One region of the Proteus mirabilis HI4320 genome, then DNA from elsewhere that is predicted to be linked to it. Evidence: predicted binding sites of a transcription regulator. Region 1 holds the regulator's gene; the other holds the start of a gene.
The links. The regulator LexA, encoded in region 1, represses DNA repair genes until DNA is damaged. The targets are predictions, from matches to a motif close to TNCTGTATGTACATACAGNA.

Region 1 (10,286 bases):
CAAACCGGACCTATTATTTGGGGAGAGCCGGGGACTAATGGCCAGCATGCGTTTTATCAATTAATTCATCAAGGAACCAAACTGATCCCTTGTGATTTTATTGCACCAGCGATCAGCCATAATCCATTATCTGATCATCATGCAAAACTAATGTCGAACTTCTTTGCACAAACCGAAGCATTAGCATTTGGTAAAACTCGTGAGCAAGTCGATGCAGAGTTTGCCTCAGCAGGAAAAGATCCTGCAACCATGGGGTATGTGGCACCATTTAAAGTGTTTGAAGGGAATCGTCCCACCAACTCCATTCTTTTAAAAGAGATCACTCCCTATTCATTAGGCGCGTTAATTGCGATGTATGAACATAAAATCTTTGTACAAGGTGTAATTTTCAATATCTTCACCTTTGACCAATGGGGCGTTGAGTTGGGCAAACAATTAGCTAATCGCATATTGCCAGAGTTAAAAGGTAAGGAAAGTGTTAACAGTCATGATAGTTCAACAAATAATTTAATTAATCGTTACAAAGCATGGCGTTAAGAGAATAAATTAAGTGTGATTAAGCGCTTATAACCAAGGAGGTTGATGGTGACCTCCTTTGTTTTTTCTCAATTTGAGTGAATTCTGATTATCTTTTAACGTTTTTTTAGATTATTTATACGAAATGTTATCAGCTTTTAACTTCCTATCGCTACATCATGATATCCTTAGTGCATAATGATTTATAAAGTTAGGATCATCATAGTTGTGATGATGAAAGAATGTTTAAAAAATCCATAATTACTCACGCACCTATTCACTGGTTATCAGATGAAGAGCGTGAAGAAGTCGCAGAAAATACCTTAAGTTGGCTGCTGGAATTAGGTTCAATGACACGACGTTTTGAGCAACATTGCCATCAAGTGACGGTAATGCCATATCAAGAAGGTTTTATTGAATATATCGAGCCTGCTGATGAACAAAAGTGTTTACCTTATAGCCGACGCTATTGGCTAAGAGAAATCGTCCTTTGTGGGGATAATGTACCTTGGTTATTAGGGCGAACATTAGTGCCGGAAGAGACATTAACGGGTGAAGATCGCCAATTAGTGAATTTGCGTACGGTGCCATTAGGACGTTATCTGTTCCAGGAAACAACCTTAAGTCGTGATTTTATTCATATTGGGCAACAAAATGGACATTGGTTACGTCGTTCCCGTTTCCAGCTTTCAGATAAACCTTTATTATTAACTGAGGTGTTTTTGCCTGCATCACCTGTATATAAGCAGTAGTTAGGGGGAGCTAAAATTGGAGGGAAGTATGACGCACAATAAATGGCAGGCGTATAGCCGTTTAATGCGTATAGATAAGCCTATTGGAGCGCTATTATTACTTTGGCCAACGTATTGGGCATTATGGATCGCCGCTAAAGGCTTTCCTGACTGGCATATCCTGATTGTATTTACTCTAGGTGTGTTTTCCATGCGTGCCGCTGGGTGTGTAATAAATGACTTTGCTGACAGAAAAATTGATGGCAACGTTGAAAGAACTAAAAATAGACCATTACCTAGTGGTGCTGTAACGGAGAAAGAGAGCAAGATTATCTTTATTGTCTTGGTGCTGTTTTCGTTTGGATTAGTGCTTACGTTAAATACCATGACCATTTGGTTATCTATTGCCGCACTTGCACTCGCATGGTTTTATCCTTTTGTAAAACGTTTTAGTAATTTGCCTCAATTAATTTTAGGTATGGCCTTTGGTTGGTCTATCCCTATGGGATTTGCTGCAGTTTCTGAAACACTACCTTTAGTATGTTGGTTACTCTTTTTGGTCAATATTATCTGGTCTGTTGTGTATGACACTCAATATGCCATGGTCGATCGCAATGATGATTTAAAAATAGGGGTGAAATCGACAGCCATTCTGTTTGGTCGTTACGATAAAATCATTATTGGTATTTTACAGTTAGTGATGTTGGCATTATTAGTGGCGATTGGCGTTTTGCTGAATATGAAAGGGATCTATTATTGGTCATTGTTACTCGTGACAGCCCTGTTTATTTATCAACAGAAATTAATTGCTGAACGGGAAAGAGCCCCTTGTTTTCAAGCGTTTATGAATAATAATTATGTCGGTTTTGTTTTATTCGCAGGTATTTTATTTAATTATTTCTAATAAATATATTACCAGCACTAGCTGAGCACTGAAGTTGCATAAAAATAAAAGGGATAAGCCAATTGCTTATCCCTTTTCTATTACTGATTATAGCGCGATTTGCTATTAAGCAACTACTTATCCATGTTGGATTCAGGGTTTTCCTCAATCGCTTGTGCTGAATTGTTATCTTCAGTAACGCCTACACTCTCAATGGTTAAACGAATTTCTGGTGACATTAATTTCGCAATAACTTGGTAAAGTGCAGAGGCATCTGCTTTGAGGATATCTTCATTATCTTTGAGATAACCTTCTTCACGCAGTGTAGAAACTAAAGTGGAGAAAACCGCTTTATCAAAGAACTCAGGTGCGTTAATACCATGCAATACAGAAAGTCGTTGCGCCAAAATGCGGCTTTCTCTTTCTAATAGTGCACGGCTAATTTCAGGAGCAAAATTGAGTAGAGAGAGCGTAATACCATAACGCTGTAGCGTTTCTCTAACACTTGCTGCTAAAAGCTGTAATGGGCGAATACGTGCTGGATTGATCCGTAATATGCCATCATCAGCACAGCAAATTAGACGTTGGCGACAAAGCTCACTAATCAGTGTATTAACCACATCAGGTAACTCCTCTTTTTCATAGCGAATAAACAACTCAGCTTTGATAAGAGGGAAAATTAATTCTACCTGTTTCATTAAGTCATCACGGTGTATACGCTCGTGATGCAAGACAATGCTCGCAATTAATGATGGTGTAACCATTAAGTGAATGGTGTTATTGCGATAATAAGTCATCAATACGGCACTTTCACGAGGCAATATAATAATATCACCAAGACTATCCTGCTCAACTTGGAATTTATCTGTTTGCAAGGCGTGTGCTAATAATGTTTCTGAGCTTTTATCGGGGACAACCATATCTGATGAGTAAGGCACATTACGCAGTAACTGTAGATAACAATCTATTTGCTCTAATAATTGTTCTTTAGTTAATGCTCGCTGACGGGACGCTAGCAACGCCGTAGAGACAAGGTTAATCGCATTAATCGAAGCGGCATTATTAATATTGACCATAATATTATCCGCTAACGCACTAACTGCAGGATTTAACCAGCTTGGACGTTGTGGCTCAATGGGATCAATATCATCGCGCCAGTCAGGCACTGCCTGATTAAGGTATTGTGATAGCGAAATAGGTTCACCAAAATTGACATAGCCTTGACCAAGGTTACGTAGTTTACGCAATCCTCTGATCATCTGCATAAAACCTTCTTTCTCTTTTGTCGCACCACGCAACTCTTTGGCATAAGTGGCAACTTCCATGACATGCTCATAGCCAATATAAATGGGAACGATGGAAATAGGGCGTGTCTCACCACGTAACATGGCTTGCACGGTCATTGACAGCGTCCCTGTTTTAGGATCTAACAGTCGACCTGTACGGGAGCGTCCACCTTCAACAAAATATTCAATAGAGTAGCCTCGAGAGAATAATTCACCTAAATATTCCCGGAAGATGGTTGAATAAAGTTTATTTCCTTTAAAGGTTCGACGAATAAAGAAAGCCCCTAAATGGCGGAAAATCGGTCCTGCTGGCCAGAAATTAAGGTTAATACCCGCAGCAATATGTGGGGGAACCAATCCTTGATGATAAAGTACATAGGAAAGCAATAAGTAGTCCATATGACTACGGTGACAAGGTACGTAGACAATTTCATGTCCATCTTGCGCAAGTTGGCGCACACGTTCTGCATTAAAAACGTTGATACCTTGATAGAGCTTATTCCATGTCCAGCTTAATACACGATCAGTCATTCGTACCGCTTCATAAGAGAAATTAGCGGCGATCTCTTCCATGATATCAGTGGCATTTTTACGTGCTTTATCAAGCGTAATTTTTTTCGCTTTTGCTTCATCTTCAATGGCTTTTTCAATGGCTTTGGATGCCAATAGTTTATTGAAGAGATCTTGGCGTGCAGGTAGTTTTGGGCCAACTGCTGCTAAACGCTGACGTGAAAAGTGAATACGTGCCACACGCGCAAGTTTTCGAGCAATGCTGGTATCGGTTCCATGTTCATTCGCCATTTGGCGCATGGATACGGTCGGCGAGAAACGGACAAAACTATCTCGACCTAGCCAGAGGATGGCAATAAATTTTTGGATCCCATTTAATAAGCGCAAATGGGGGACACCATTATGACCTTCTCGACCCGGTGAGCGACCGAACATCACTGAAGCAGGTAACATTTCAATATCAAGATGCGGATTGTTACGATGAGCATCAAGATAAGCATGGAATGTTTTCACTGAATCTTTACGCGGATCGGGAGAGTAGTAACGGAATACTCTAGGACCATCGTCAATAAAGACGTAGGCTGGCAGTTTGGTTCCGTTAATTTCTATGGGTTGCAGAGGATCTGGCAAGCCAAGAGATAAACATTGCTGACGTAATGTCAGTAAGTCTGCTTTAGAGTGATAAGGCAGAACATAAAGGAAAGATCGCGACGTATCTAAGCCTAACTCAGTGATAGGATCAGTCGGAACTCGTTTACTTTTTACCAACAATTTCAGTGGTAAATTCAATGTGTTATAATATAGTTTACGCCAAGCTGACATAAATAGTTGTAGCCTCTTATTAGCAATACTTCGAAAGCATAACAGAAAGTCTTTCGTAGATCTGTGGTGCTGTGACAATATTAATAGAGAAAAGTGGCAAAATAATCGTTTGTTTTCGATAGAGTTTATTATGGCTAATCAAAATAAAGGTCTTACCCGAATCATTAAAGCTGGTGGCTATTCATATCAGGGCTTACGCGCCGCTTGGATCAATGAAGCCGCTTTTAGACAAGAAGCTATTGTGACCTTAATAGCAATTATCCTTGCATTTTTTATCGATGTCAGTGTTCTAGAGCGCATTTTATTGATTGGTTCAGTCGTCCTTGTCGTTATTTTAGAACTGGTCAATAGTGCTATAGAAGCTGTCGTCGATCGCATTGGTACAGAACGTCATGAATTATCAGGACGAGCAAAGGATATGGGATCAGCTGCCGTTCTCGTCGCTATTATATTGGGATTATTTACTTGGGGAACCATTCTTTGGCATCATTTTTTTGCATAAAGTAAAAAAAATCGACAATTGTCGAAAAATAATGCAAAGATGCGTGTTTTATATGCATTTGTAGTTCCCAATCGGCATATACCTGTATATACTCACAGTCTGACTGTATAAACAAACAGGGGGCGGAATGAAAGCATTAACTGCAAGGCAGCAGCAGGTTTACGATTTGGTTCGTGATCACATTTCGCAAACGGGTATGCCACCAACACGGGCGGAAATCGCTTCCCAACTTGGTTTTCGCTCACCTAATGCGGCAGAAGAGCATTTAAAAGCACTTGCTCGCAAAGGCGTGATAGAAATTGTCTCTGGTGCATCTAGAGGTATCCGTTTGCTACTTGAAGAAGAGCCTGAAGGCTTACCATTAATTGGACGAGTTGCAGCCGGTGAACCACTTTTAGCGCAAGAGCATATCGAAAGCCATTATCAAGTTGATCCTATGCTTTTTAAACCGAGCGCAGATTTTTTACTGCGTGTTAATGGTATGTCGATGAAAGATATCGGTATTATGGATGGCGATCTACTTGCTGTGCATAAAACACAAGATGTCCATAATGGCCAAGTGATTGTCGCACGTATTGAAGATGAAGTAACTGTAAAACGATTTAAGAAAGTCGGTAGTAAGATAGAACTGCACGCAGAAAATCCAGAGTTTTCACCTATTATCGTTGATTTACGTGAGCAGAGCTTTACTGTGGAAGGATTAGCAGTAGGGGTTATCCGTAACGGCGAATGGCTGTAATTTGTATCTAATTCATTCAATACAAATTATTGTACCAGATGCGCCGAAACCTCGTCCTCCAGTTCATCAGGGCGGGGAGAACGTCAAAAAGATGCAGATGATGTGTAAAAACATAAAATCATCTGCATTTTCTGTTTTTAATTTATACAAAAAAACATATGTTCCGCTGACTTTTATCTTTTATCTGCTTAACGAGGCTTATAGTCACCGGTTTTTTTCTGCTTAAGATTATCATCCATACTATGATCATGGTGACAACCTTCCGGATGTGTACAGGCTTGGGCTTCATGGCACTGAGCGCACAGCCCATGAATTTCAATCACACTATGGCGTAAATGAAAGCCATTATCTTTAGCGAGTGTGGTGATCGCCCCTTCAATTTTATGGCTACTTTTTTCTGTGACTGATAAGCAACGATCACAAATTAACATCACCGATGTATGCTCAGCATCATCAAAATGATGACAAAGCACATAGCTATTGGTGGATTCTATTTTGTGAATAAAACCTTGTTCAAGTAGAAATTCCAATCCACGATATACGGTAGGTGGTTTAGCTTGAGGCTCTACTTGGCGTAATAAATCTAATAAATCATAAGCGCTGATTGCGGTAGGTTGTTGCATGATCAGACGCAATACTGCCAGACGTTGTGAAGTCAGGCGAACACCTCGTTTCTGGCAGATCTTTTCTGCCTGAGCGAGCAATTTCTCTTCATTCATAGGATAGGATGCTCTCAGACGTGATTAATTGCGATGATCTTACCATATTTTTTTTGAGCAAACCTTTGTGGAAAGTGGGATTTTGAGAAAATAACGCTATAAATTGTCATTATCAGTAAATCAAATCTAACCATGGTGAAAGGGGCTAATACTCATTCACAAGACTTACCTTAACGCCAATGATGAACGAGTAATAGTCAATGGGAAATAGACAATGGGAAATAGACAAGGTGTGACAATATGATTGGCAAATGCGGGATAAGCATGAAACAAAGAAAAGCCCGTTAATGGTATAACAGGCTTTAGCGTTTGATGTTATATGACTTAGAAGATAAGGTGAGTTCTTAAGTAACCGTCAGAACGGAATATCGTCATCAAAGTCCATTGGTGGTTCATTACTTGGCGCTGGTGCCGCTGCGGGTTGTTGTGCTGGGCGAGATGGTGCGCCACCACTAAACTGTTGTGATGCTTGTGGTTGCTGAGGTTGACCCCAACCGCCTTGGCCTTGTGAAGGTGCATTATCTTGACCACCACGGCCACCTAACATCTGCATTGTGCCACCGATATTCACCACAACTTCAGTGCTGTAGCGATCTTGACCACTTTGATCTTGCCATTTACGTGTTTGTAATTGACCTTCAATATAAACTTGTGAACCTTTACGCAGATACTCGCCAGCAATTTCTGCTAGTTTGCCGAAAATGACCACACGGTGCCATTCGGTTTTCTCTTTCATTTCACCGGTTTGTTTGTCGCGCCAGCTTTCTGAAGTTGCTAGTGTCAGATTTGCCACTGCACCACCACTTGGCATATAACGGATTTCTGGATCCTGCCCTAAATTACCGATAAGAATAACTTTGTTAACGCCTCTGCTCGCCATGTGAGGTACTCCTGCGAAAGTAAATTTTTTGAAATCATAAGCGATGAAGTTTATCACGTAAGCTAAAATTTGAATATGATGAGTAATGAATTTCTCCATTGAGAACAGGATCGACATTTTATTGTCTTAATATGGCAAATTTTCATTATCATTCAGTTTCAATATATATACTGTATATCCATTCAGCTAGTTTTGTGTCATAATTATCCGATTCTTTCTTTTTCGGCGACTCACTTAATCCGGGATATATTCATGGATAAAATCGAAGTACGGGGCGCTCGCACCCATAACCTAAAAAATATCAATTTGGTCATTCCTCGCGATAAACTTATTGTTATTACGGGACTTTCTGGCTCAGGTAAATCCTCTTTAGCCTTTGATACGCTTTATGCGGAAGGCCAACGGCGTTACGTTGAATCGCTTTCAGCTTATGCTCGTCAGTTCCTTTCCTTAATGGAAAAGCCTGATGTTGATCATATTGAAGGGTTATCGCCCGCTATTTCGATTGAGCAGAAATCGACATCACATAACCCGCGCTCAACGGTCGGCACCATTACCGAGATCCACGATTACCTACGTCTATTATTTGCACGTGTGGGTGAACCGCGCTGTCCTGATCATGATATCCCTTTAGCGGCTCAAACGGTAAGCCAAATGGTGGATAATGTTTTAGCGCAACCTGAAGGTAAACGCTTAATGTTATTGGCGCCAATCGTAAAAGAGCGCAAAGGTGAGCATGTAAAATTACTCAATAATCTTGCTGCACAAGGCTATATTCGTGCTCGTATCGATGGTGAAGTGTGTGATTTATCAGATCCCCCTACCTTGGAGTTACAGAAAAAGCACACCATTGAAGTGGTCATTGATCGCTTTAAAGTTCGTGACGATCTGGCTCAACGTTTAGCGGAATCTTTTGAAACCGCATTAGAGCTTTCTGGCGGTACTGCTGTTATCTCTGATATGGACGATAGCAGTGCTGAAGATATTGTTTTTTCTGCAAACTTTGCCTGTCCTATTTGTGGTTATAGCATGAGTGAACTAGAGCCACGGTTATTCTCTTTTAATAACCCCGCAGGTGCGTGTCCTACTTGTGATGGTTTAGGTGTTCAACAATTTTTCGATCCTGATTTGGTGATCCAGAATCGAGAAATTTCTCTGGCCGGTGGTGCGATTAAAGGGTGGGATCGGCGCAATTTTTACTATTTCCAAATGTTGCGCTCATTAGGCGAGCACTATCATTTTGATGTTGAAGCCCCCTTTGACTCATTACCCGACAAGATCCAGAAAGTGATTTTATCCGGTTCAGGTAAAGAAAATATTGAATTTAAATACACCAATGATCGAGGGGATGTTGTGGTCCGCCATCATCCTTTTGAAGGGGTATTAAATAATATGGAGCGCCGCTATCGTGAAACAGAATCGAGTGCGGTGCGTGAAGAGTTAGCTAAATATATTAGCAATCGTCCTTGTGCCTCTTGTGGAGGTACTCGCTTACGTCGCGAAGCTCGCCATGTGTATGTTGAAAATACCACGTTACCTGAAATTGCGGATTACAGTATTGGTCATGCGATGAGCTTTTTCCAAAATCTAAAACTCAGTGGTCAGCGAGCGAAGATTGCCGAAAAAGTATTAAAAGAGATTGGTGACAGATTAAAATTCTTGGTCAATGTGGGATTAAATTACCTCACTCTTTCTCGTTCAGCGGAGACATTATCAGGCGGCGAAGCGCAGCGTATTCGCCTAGCAAGCCAAATTGGTGCTGGATTAGTTGGGGTAATGTATGTACTTGATGAGCCTTCAATTGGTTTGCATCAACGCGATAACGATCGCCTACTGGAAACCTTGATCCACTTGCGTGATTTAGGTAACACGGTGATCGTCGTTGAGCATGATGAAGACGCTATCCGTGCCGCTGATCATATTATTGATATTGGGCCGGGTGCTGGCGTTCATGGTGGTGAGATAGTCGCTCAGGGTACACTGGAAGATATTGTTAATAATCCCAACTCATTAACCGGTAAATTCTTAAGTGGCGAACGCCGTATTGCTATCCCTGAAAAGCGTGTTCCTGTTGATCGCGAAAAAATGCTCACTATTTTAGGGGCGAAAGGTAATAACCTAAAAAACGTTAATTTAAAAATACCTGTTGGTTTATTTACTTGTATTACCGGTGTATCTGGCTCGGGTAAATCAACCTTAATTAATGATACGTTATTCCCCATTGCCCAACGTCAATTAAATGGCGCCACTAATAGCGTGCCAGCACCTTATTTAGACGTTGAGGGATTAGAGCATTTTGATAAAGTGATTGATATTAACCAAAGTCCTATCGGTCGTACGCCACGTTCCAACCCTGCGACTTATACCGGAGTATTTACCCCGATCCGTGAACTTTTTGCTGGTGTACCAGAATCACGAACTCGCGGTTATACGCCGGGGCGCTTTAGTTTTAATGTGAAGGGGGGGCGTTGCGAAGCTTGCCAAGGCGATGGTGTATTAAAAGTTGAAATGCACTTTTTACCTGATGTGTATGTGCCTTGTGATCAGTGTAAAGGGCAACGTTATAATCGTGAAACCCTTGAGATTAAATATAAAGGGAAAAATATTCACGAAGCGCTAGATATGACAATCGAAGAAGCAAGAGAGTTTTTTGATGCGGTGCCTGCATTAGCGCGTAAGCTACAAACATTGATTGATG
Region 2 (10,286 bases), 1.9 Mb from region 1:
TAACATCAGACGTTACTCTAGGTGGTGTTGTTTATTACCACGATTATGGCAGTGAAGGAAAACGCACATTAACCAATGCTAATGCAGGTAAACGTAACTTTGATAAGGATGCATGGCACTTTGCTGGTACTATGGAATGGCGTATTCCTGAATCAGCGTGGACCATTCGTACGGGTGTGACTTATACCGATGCGAAAAAAGCCAATGGTGTTGGTCAATTTGCGCGTAACCCAATTGGGAATACTCGTGGACGCTTTAACTCACCGGCTTATGCAGATATTGACTATGTGCGTGATGGTGAAGTGATGGGGGCATTAGAAGCTGCATACAAAGTTAACAATGAGTTGTCTGTTGGTGCACGGACTAACTATAGTGAATTTAGTTACTCCGGCGAAAGATTAAAACAAGGGCAGTTTGGCTTATTTAGCTACTGGAAGCCAACGGCTAATCTTTCTATTTCTTTAAGTGGCGGTATTGGTTGGCACCATCAACAAGAAAATGATTACACCACACCAAAACTGTATGATGGTCACTCACGACGTGCTCACTCATTATCAGGCTCTATGACAACGACATATCGTTTTAAAATGTAATTGTTTATAGGGTAAGGGATAACAGAATTCATCCCTGTATAGGTGCATGGCTTGCCTGATGGTGAGCCATGTACAAAAATAGATAAAGCTGACATCCAAACCTTTAATCTAACAAAACGCCTTCAATTAATTTATTTTGTTAAAATTTCATCACTAGGCATTTATTTTTGGGCCTATCTTGCCTAGACTGTTATTCCTCCTCTATGTGAAAATAATCCTCCATAATTTAGCTATTAATTACATTTTCTTTTATTAAAATGTAAAGTTATATCGTTTTTAGTAGCAAACAAGTTAAAAGACTTGATAAAATAAAAAAAAGCCTTATTTATAAGATAGTTTTTGCAATGTGGTAATTAGATAAAATAGGAACAGTATCAATATGATGAGGATTGCCTTATTCCTGTTAACAAACTTAGCTGTCATGTTTGTGTTCGGGATCATCTTATCTTTAACAGGTATTCAAGGCCGCAGTGTTCAGGGTTTAATGATCATGGCTGGCCTATTTGGTTTTGGTGGTGCATTTGTTTCTTTACTTATGTCAAAATGGATGGCATTACGATCCGTTGGTGGTCAAGTGATTGAAAATCCAACCTCTGAAGTAGAACGTTGGTTACTTGATACTGTAAGACGTCAGTCTGAGCAAGTGGGGATTAAAATGCCTCAAGTTGCAATCTACGATGCACCAGATATTAATGCGTTTGCAACTGGAGCTCGTCGTGATGCTTCGCTGGTGGCGGTGAGTACCGGATTATTAGCCAGTATGAGCCGTGACGAAGCGGAAGCTGTTATTGCACACGAAATTAGCCATGTTGCCAACGGTGATATGGTAACGATGACCTTGTTACAAGGTGTTGTGAATACTTTCGTGATCTTTATCTCCCGTATCATTGCTCAATTTGTGGCGAATTTTATTTCGAGCGATGAAGAGAGTGAAAACAGTAACGGAAACCCATGGGTATACATGGGCGTTTCTATGGTGCTTGAAATTGTTTTTGGCATTTTGGCAAGTATCATTACGATGTGGTTCTCTCGCTACCGTGAATTCCATGCGGATGCAGGCTCTGCAAAACTGGTTGGCCGTGAGAAGATGATAGCGGCATTACAACGCTTAAAAACCAGCTATGAGCCACAAGAAGAGAGCAGTATGATGGCTTTCTGTATTAATGGCCGTAATAAGTCATTTAGTGAATTATTTTTATCACACCCGCCATTAGATAAGCGTATTGAAGCACTACGTAGTGGCGAATATCTCAAGTAAAAGAAACTATTAGCGATAAATAATTTTTAATTATCAGTTTACAAATGCCAGAGACAGAAATGTTTCTGGCATTTTTGTTGGTGATCCATTAGCTTTGATTAATTCCTACAATCGCTTTTCGTTTTATTTAACAGACCGTTCTGGTTCAGCCAAATATCCTCATCTCTTAATATTTTTATAGGTATTAAGTTAAGCCTCAGAGCTAGTGATGCATGATCATCATATCTATTGATAGATAAAAGGCAGTTAAATTAATATCAAAATAAAAAAGCCAGTTTAAAATTAAACTGGCTTTAAGAGATTTAACTTAATTGTTAATGTGGTTTACTTCACATTAAGTTCAGCTTCTTCTTCCTGATTAAAGATCTCTTTATCTGTTTGGCGCATCATTTGGCTAGTAATAGTACCTGCGGTCATAGAGCCACTAACATTTAATGCAGTACGACCCATATCGATAAGAGGCTCCACAGAAATCAGTAGGGCAACCAGTGTAACGGGTAATCCCATTGCTGGTAAAACGATCAGGGCTGCAAAGGTTGCACCACCACCGACACCCGCAACACCTGCTGAGCTAATGGTTACGATACCCACCAAAGTGGCAATCCAAAGAGGATCGAAAGGATTAATACCGACTGTTGGTGCCACCATAACGGCTAACATAGCAGGATAAATACCGGCACAACCATTCTGACCAATTGTCGCACCAAAAGACGATGAGAAACTGGCAATCGATTCAGGAACACCAATGCGACGAGTTTGTGTTTCGATATTTAATGGAATACTGGCTGCACTCGAACGACTTGTAAATGCAAATGCTAATAATGGTCCTGCTTTTTTGAAGAATTTAATTGGGTTTAAGCCAGTAAATCCAACTAATAAACCATGAACGACAAACATTAAGCCCAGCGCAACATAAGAGGCAACAACGAAGCTACCGAGTTGAATAATGTCATGCAGATTGGAGCTTGCCACAACTTTAGTCATCAGTGCCATTACACCGTAAGGTGTTAATGCCATAACGATACGGACTAACTTCATGATCCACGCTTGTAAGCTATCAATCGCTGCTAATACTTTTTCACCGCGAGGTTTATCTTCTTTAAGCAGTTTTATTGCAGCCATTCCTAGGAATACCGCAAAGATAACTACACTAATAATCGAGGTTGAGCTTGCACCAGTTAAATCGGCAAATGGATTTTTAGGAATAAAAGATAAAATTAATTGAGGTACAGTTAAGTCAGACACTTTACCTATATAATTATGTTGAATAGCGGCTAAACGCTGCGCTTCCTGTTCCCCTTGAACAAGACCTTCCGCTGTTAAACCAAAGATATTGGCTATAACAATACCAATAAGAGCAGCAATTGCCGTTGTAAATAGAAGTGTACCAATGGTTAGTGCACTAATTTTTCCCAATGATGATGCTTGGTGTAAACGTGATACTGCACTTAAAATAGAAGCAAATACCAATGGCATAATAATCATTTGTAACAGTTGCACGTAACCGTTACCAACGATGTTAAACCAAAGGATAGATTCTTTAATAATAGGATCGTGTGCGTCATAGAATGCATGTAACGCCAGCCCAAACACCACCCCAAAGACCAAACCGACAAGAACTTTCTTTGACAGGCTCCACTGACGTTGGCTTAATTTAGCCAAGATGAGTAATAGCACAACAAAGACGAGTACGTTAATAATTAACGGAAAATTCATCTTAACTCTCCAACGAGATTTTTATATATAAATTTGGCGATTGTATGCGATATGAGTTCTTAGGTAATAAGAAAGGATATAACAGCATCAACTCGCTATATGGTAACAGTATTGTTAATAACTTTTTATAATCAATTATTCTTTTATATAGTCGTTTAGTTATAAAAACAAGGAAGATTGGTATAAAAAAGACTAATTAACTATAAATAGATAGAGGAAAGTAGAGAACTGTCAAGGAGAGTTAAAAAGGTGTACGTTTATCGTGGTACATTTGTAACCAGTGATTTATTTGTGTGGGAAGAGAAAAAGTTAGGTGTGGGGGCAGAAATAGTGCACCAACTAAGATGATGACAGAAATAAATCGTTCTCCTTTTTTGCTATTTTTTTTCGCTAAAATCGGTAAGGCAAAACGCATTTTTAGTGGCCATAAAAAAGGTACACCTGATGGTGTTAGCATATCTGCCAGTAGGTGACTTAAGTAACCTAGCAAAAGGGCGTGAAAAAAATCAGCCGAAATCGTGATATAAGGCGCAACTTGTGTTTCCCATAAAATGGCTAAACCACAAAAGGCGAGTAGGCTATGTGTGAAGCCACGATGACCACAGAGTTTTGATAGCGGTAATGAGATTATCCGAAAGAGGCGTCCTAATATAGAGCCTGGATGATCTAAATCTGGTAGTAGTGAACCTAATAAGACAGCAGGGATCATGTGAAACCAATCACCTTGAGCAAGAACGGGGGTTATTTCTAATTTCTGTGCTAAGACGAGTGTTGCAACAGAAAAAAGTAAATGTCCTTCGGCTGTCATTCCTTATCTATGCCTATATGCGGTTTTTACCGCTTGCTGTTCATTTATACAGTGCTTAAGTATAAAAGGTTTTTACAGCAACTAACAGACATAAAAGATAAAAATTGCCTTAATTATTAAGCAATAACAGAAATATTTTATTCGGATGTGTTAAAAATAACCAAATTTTAGATAAGGGATGAGAATTAATATAGAAAAAGGATATCGACAACAAATGATATCCTTCTATAAATTTTTATAGGCTATAACCAAAGTCGTTAGCCTAATAATTGAGATTTGGTTAATTCGTTGAGAGAGGCAATTTTAACATCGGCTAATCCCCAACATTTGTCATTAAACTGCTCCGCTGCAGGCACAACAATTGAGCGCATTCTTGCAGCTTTGCAAGCAATCATACCATTGCGTGAGTCCTCTAAAGAGACACAATTAATGGGTGCGACATTAAGTGCCTTAGCAGCATTGAGATAGACTTCTGGGTGAGGTTTACTGTGCGCTAAATCAGCTGCAGAGACAACAGCAGAGAAGTAATGACGAATATTAAATAACTCAAGTACACGCTCTAGCATAAAATGCGGTGATGCTGAGGCTAAGGCTATCTTTAAACCTAATGATTGACATAAAGATAGGGCATGTTCAACACCAGGGAGCAGCGGTTTTTTATCTTCAATAAGTTGTACAACGCGAGCAATCATTCTTTCTTTAGCTTCTTGTTGTGTTACGCCTTGCCAAGGTGATACTTGATACCAAAGTTCGATAACTTGATCTATTCTTAAGCCGACGGTGTCGGGCATGCTGTCAGCAAGTGATAAATCGACACCTAATTGTGCAAAGACCTCATGTTCTGCTTGTGCCCAAAACGGCTCTGAGTCGATTAGCAAACCATCCATATCAAAAATAGCGGCTTCGATGGGCAATTTAAAAGACATGTTTACTCTCCATAATAAGGTCTATGTTGATGAAAAATGATTGTAGCAAGAGTTGATTGGAAAATCTTTTTTAATCAGTTTCTTATTTCTTTTAAAAAATAAATAGAGAAAATTATAGCTATTAAATTATTGACATATTAGCCGTTAATTAGATTAGGATATTTAGGTGCATATTGCCGAATTCTATGAGTGAGGACAAAATGAGTTATCAACATGCAGGAATATATGCCATTGTAAAACGTGTTATTGGTTGGCTTATTTTTATTCCTGCCTTTATTTCAACGACAGTTTCGTTGATTGAGTTAGCTGCGATGCCAAGAGCAAATGGCGAGGGTGTTAATGCTGTAATTAATGATTTTTTTCGAGTATTAGCAGAAATGGTACAATTTAACACCCCGTGGCTAGACTTTTTTTGGCGTCATTCTCCAGTACCTAACACTCAAATAGGTTTTAGCCAACAGAATATTATCTTCTTTGTGATCTTCTTTTTAATGTTTATTGGCTTAGCACTGAGTGCATCAGGGTTAAGAATGTATCGCCAAGTGAAATATTTAAAGGAAAATATTCAAGATCAACTAATTATTGAACGAGCACTAAAAAGTGGTATTACAGCGCAAGAGCTAGAGCAGAATATAAAATTGCCAAGACATACACTATTTACTCAAGTCATGGTGCTGTATATTTCACCTATTATTGTGATCGCAATTGGTTATTTTCTGCTGAAATTTTTAGGCTGGTAGTTATCTATCACATTGACTTAATTAAAATAAACCTCGCAGGATAACATTTGGCGAGGTTTATTTTTATCTATCGGTAAATAAAATCAGATTGTTTTAGTGTGTGCCGAGCAAATCATCAATGATTTTTCTGGCTGCTAGGTAATCTTTTTCTTCACCGAATAAATGACAGCGATTAAGGAAATAGTAGAGTTGGTAGATAGGCTGGCGTGATAGGAATTTTTCAGATAAAGGCCAGATGCTTTGGTAACCATCAAAAATATTGGCTGGCACAGAAGAGCATAGCGGTAACATGGCAATATCACATTCGCGATCACCCCAATAACAAGCAGGATCGAACATCGTTCCTTCAGATTGACCTATAGCAGCACAATTTTTAGGCCATAAGTTGCCATGTAATAGTGAGGGTTGTGGATGATGATCGGCTAAACGGTGATTAATGATTTGAATGATTTCTTCTATATCACCGAAAACCATCCCTTTCTCTGAAGCGAGTTGCAACTGGATACCGATACGCTTTTCCGAATAGAAGTAATTCCAGCGCTTCTCCCAACCATTTGCTTGAGGTGTGGTATCTATATGGGTATCGAAATCAAAACCATAACGGGGTTGTTCTTCCCATTGATGCAATTTAGCTAACTGTTGACCAAAACAATACGCGCTGTGAGGTGTAAAAGGTTGCACAGGCAGAAATTCTAACAGTAAGAAGCTAGTATCTTTACTATTGCCAATGCCTAATACGCGAGGAATACGGATCGTTTGGCTTTTTGCCAACATTTCAAGCTGTTCTGCTTCATTTTTAAAGGTGGGCAAAAATTCCCGTAGGTTAGATTTTACAAAGACAGGGATCTCACCATATTGAATTTTCCAAGTGTGGTGTATATCACCGCTTGAAAGGTGGTGTTTTTCGCTGATCTTTGCTGAAAATCCTAAATTTGATTCAAGCAAACGACCAATATTCTGCCACATAGATTACACCTCGCAAAGTTGTTTACTTAGTAGACCCAAATAGTAACGAGCGATGTTTATACTATGACAATAACACTTTAATTAAATCAATACAGTATAAAACTAAAAAACGGGATGATTATCCCGTTTTTATAGTAATAAAGATTTTCATTAGGCATTGGCGGGTTTAGTTTGCCGTTTTATTTTTGCCAATTTAATCTGATTACAGAGTAATGCAATAATAAAGAACACCGCTTGCGTGAGTACAATAGAAGGGCCTGTGGCACCGTCAATATGAAAACTGATAAATGTACCAATAACACTCGATATAACAGAAAAAAGGATAGCGAGAGTGATCATTCGAGAGAAGCTTCGCGTTAATAGATAAGCGGTGATCCCCGGAGAAATCAGCATGGCGACCACTAAAATAATCCCAACGGCTTGCATCGAGGCGACAATCGTTAACGCCAAAATAGAGAGTAAGCCATAATGTAATAAAGCGACCGGGAGACCGACAATTCTTGCTTGATTAGGGTCGAAACAATACAACATAAAGTCTTTTTGTTTAACCAGCATAATAGTAATAGTAATTAAACAAATAGCACTAATCTGTATAAGCACATCTGGGGTGATACCTAAGATATTACCAAATAATATATGCATTAAATGTTGGTCAGTATCTACACTAGCGAAGATCACCAAACCGACAGCAAACATACCAGAAAAGACAATTCCCATTACCGTATCTTCTTTTATTCGGCTATGCTCTTTTAAATAACCTGTTGCAAATGAGCAAAATAGGCCCGAAAGAAAAGCCCCTATCGTTAAAGGAATTGCAGTGACATAAGCTAATACCACGCCAGGTAAAACAGCGTGAGAAATAGCATCTCCCATTAGTGACCAACCTTTTAACACCATATAGCAAGATAAAATAGCGCAGGCGATACCAATGATAACCGCGGCAATAATTGCACGTTGCATAAAAGGATATTGAAAAGGTTCAATGAAAAATTCCATTAATTCATTCATAGTTGCACCTCTTCTTGTTGAGTAACGTCTTTTGGATGCTGGGATTGTGAAATAAGTGCTTGTGAACTTTGACGTGCGCGGCGACGGGCTGCCAACATGCCATGTTTAGGCGCAAATAAGAAGGCTAATAAGAAAAGGGCGGTTTGCATTGTGACGATAACGCCCCCCGTAGCACCATTAAAGAAATAACTTAGATAAGCACCAACAGCACTGGTTACTGTACCAATACAAATAGCGATAATAGCGAGTCGTTTAAATTGGTCAGTGAGTAAATAAGCGGTAGCACCGGGAGTAACCACCATAGCAATAACTAAAATAGCGCCGACCGTTTGTAGCGCAGCAACGGTACATGCACTGAGCAAGGTAAAGAAGATGATTTTTAGTTTTAAAGGGGATAAACCAATAGAGCGAGCATGTACTTCATCAAAAAATACAACTAATAAATCTTTCCACATACAAAATAGAATAAGAAAAGAGACACCAGTAATGATAACGACTTGCCAGACATCTTCATCAGCAATGCCGAGAATATTCCCTAAAATAATGGTCTGAACGTTGACGGCAGTAGGGTTTAATGAAACCAGCAACAGACCAAAAGCAAAAAAAGTAGAAAAAATAAAGCCAATCACCGCATCTTCACGTAATCGTGTGATGTGACGAATAAAAGTCATTGATAAAGCAGCAAGTAGACCCGTAAAAAAAGCACCCACTGCGTATGGCAACCCTAAAATATAAGCACCGGCAACGCCGGGAACGACGGAGTGGGAGAGGGCATCTCCCATTAATGACCAACCTTTAAGAATAAGGTAAGAAGATAAAAAGGCACAGACAGCACCAACTAAGGCACTTACCCAGATAGCCTTTACCATATAGTTATACTCAAAAGGTTGTAGGAGTAATTCTAGCATGGCTAATCTCCTTGTTTACGCTTACTTTGATGAGCGGGAGTATGTTGTTCATGGTGACCATAGAAAACGGCAGCGCGTTCATCATCAGTAATAACGGTAAGTGAACGTGGATCGTCGTCGTCGTGAAGATCAGGGCCTGATAAGCTGATATGACGCAATACGCCACCAAAAGCATGCTCTAAATTCTTTTGGGTAAAGGTGGTTTCTGTTGGCCCGCTATCAAGCACTGTTCTATTAATTAAAATAACGTGATCACAAAACTCGGGTACACTACCTAAGTTATGAGTTGATACTAATACTAGGTGACCTTCTTTACGCAAGTTACGTAATAATTCAATAATGGCATTTTCTGTTTTTACGTCCACGCCAGTAAAAGGTTCATCTAATAACAGTACGGTGCCTTCTTGTGCCATTGCTCGTGCTAAGAATACCCGTTTTTTCTGCCCACCAGATAGCTCACCAATTTGGCGATGTCCAAGGCCTGATAAACCGACACGCTCTAAACAAGCTTCAACCACTTCATGATCTTGTTTCGATGGAATACGAAAAAAACCCATTTTTCCATAACGTCCCATCATCACCACATCAGAAACCAGTACAGGAAAGTTCCAGTCAACTTCCTCTGTTTGTGGCACATAAGCAATCATATTTTGTTTAAGTGCTTGCTGAATAGGTTGATTATTTAATGTTACGGTACCTTTTGAAGGTTTGACTAATCCCATAATGGTTTTAAAAAGTGTGGATTTACCACTACCGTTGATGCCCACTAGGGCACAAATTGTGCCACCAGTGATAGAGAAACTTGCATCATAAATAGCAGTGTGACCGTTGTTATAGGTTACCGTTGCATTATCAACAGTAAGAGTAGGATTTATTTTTTTATCATTCATTGTCCAAATCCTTTCGCAATGGTATCGACAGTAATATTAAGTAGATCAATATAAGTAGGGACTTCTCCACCCGGGGCAGAAAGTGAGTCTACATAAAGAACGCCACCATATTTTGCACCAGTCTCTTTACTCACTTGTTTAGCAGGTTTATCGGAAATCGTACTTTCACTAAACACGACAGGAATATGGTGTTCTCTTACGGTATCAATCACGTATTTTACTTGTTGAGGGGTGCCTTGCTCTTCTGCATTAATTGGCCATAAATACACTTCTTTAAAACCATAATCATTGGTTAAATAGCTAAAGGCACCTTCACTCGTTACTAACCAGCGTTTTTCTTCAGGAATACGCGCTAATCTTGCTCTTAATGGTGCATCAAGTTGTTTAATTTGTTCAGCGTAACGCGCGGCATTTTGGTTATAAATTGCGGCATTATCTGGATCGTGTTCAACGAGCGCTTTACGAATATTTTC

Region 2: the regulator LexA is predicted to act here: its motif matches at 4,410-4,429, upstream of PMI_RS04955 (metal-dependent hydrolase).

The regions. Positions count from the first base shown of each region.
Region 1 is NC_010554.1:3,001,560-3,011,845, reverse strand. Features, by position in the region: gene pgi (glucose-6-phosphate isomerase) at 1-537, shown strand, start outside; gene ubiC (chorismate lyase) at 759-1,268, shown strand; gene ubiA (4-hydroxybenzoate octaprenyltransferase) at 1,297-2,151, shown strand; gene plsB (glycerol-3-phosphate 1-O-acyltransferase PlsB) at 2,265-4,748, opposite strand; gene PMI_RS13555 (diacylglycerol kinase) at 4,879-5,250, shown strand; gene lexA (transcriptional repressor LexA) at 5,378-5,989, shown strand; gene zur (zinc uptake transcriptional repressor Zur) at 6,178-6,708, opposite strand; gene ssb1 (single-stranded DNA-binding protein SSB1) at 7,064-7,588, opposite strand; gene uvrA (excinuclease ABC subunit UvrA) at 7,841-10,286, shown strand, end outside.
Region 2 is NC_010554.1:1,082,260-1,092,545, forward strand. Features, by position in the region: gene PMI_RS04940 (OprD family outer membrane porin) at 1-593, shown strand, start outside; gene htpX (protease HtpX) at 973-1,851, shown strand; gene PMI_RS04950 (L-cystine transporter) at 2,176-3,567, opposite strand; gene PMI_RS04955 (metal-dependent hydrolase) at 3,809-4,375, opposite strand; gene hxpB (hexitol phosphatase HxpB) at 4,633-5,301, opposite strand; gene PMI_RS04965 (YniB family protein) at 5,487-6,041, shown strand; gene PMI_RS04970 (fructosamine kinase family protein) at 6,135-7,007, opposite strand; gene PMI_RS04975 (metal ABC transporter permease) at 7,158-8,015, opposite strand; gene PMI_RS04980 (metal ABC transporter permease) at 8,012-8,923, opposite strand; gene PMI_RS04985 (manganese/iron ABC transporter ATP-binding protein) at 8,926-9,813, opposite strand; gene PMI_RS04990 (metal ABC transporter substrate-binding protein) at 9,810-10,286, opposite strand, start outside.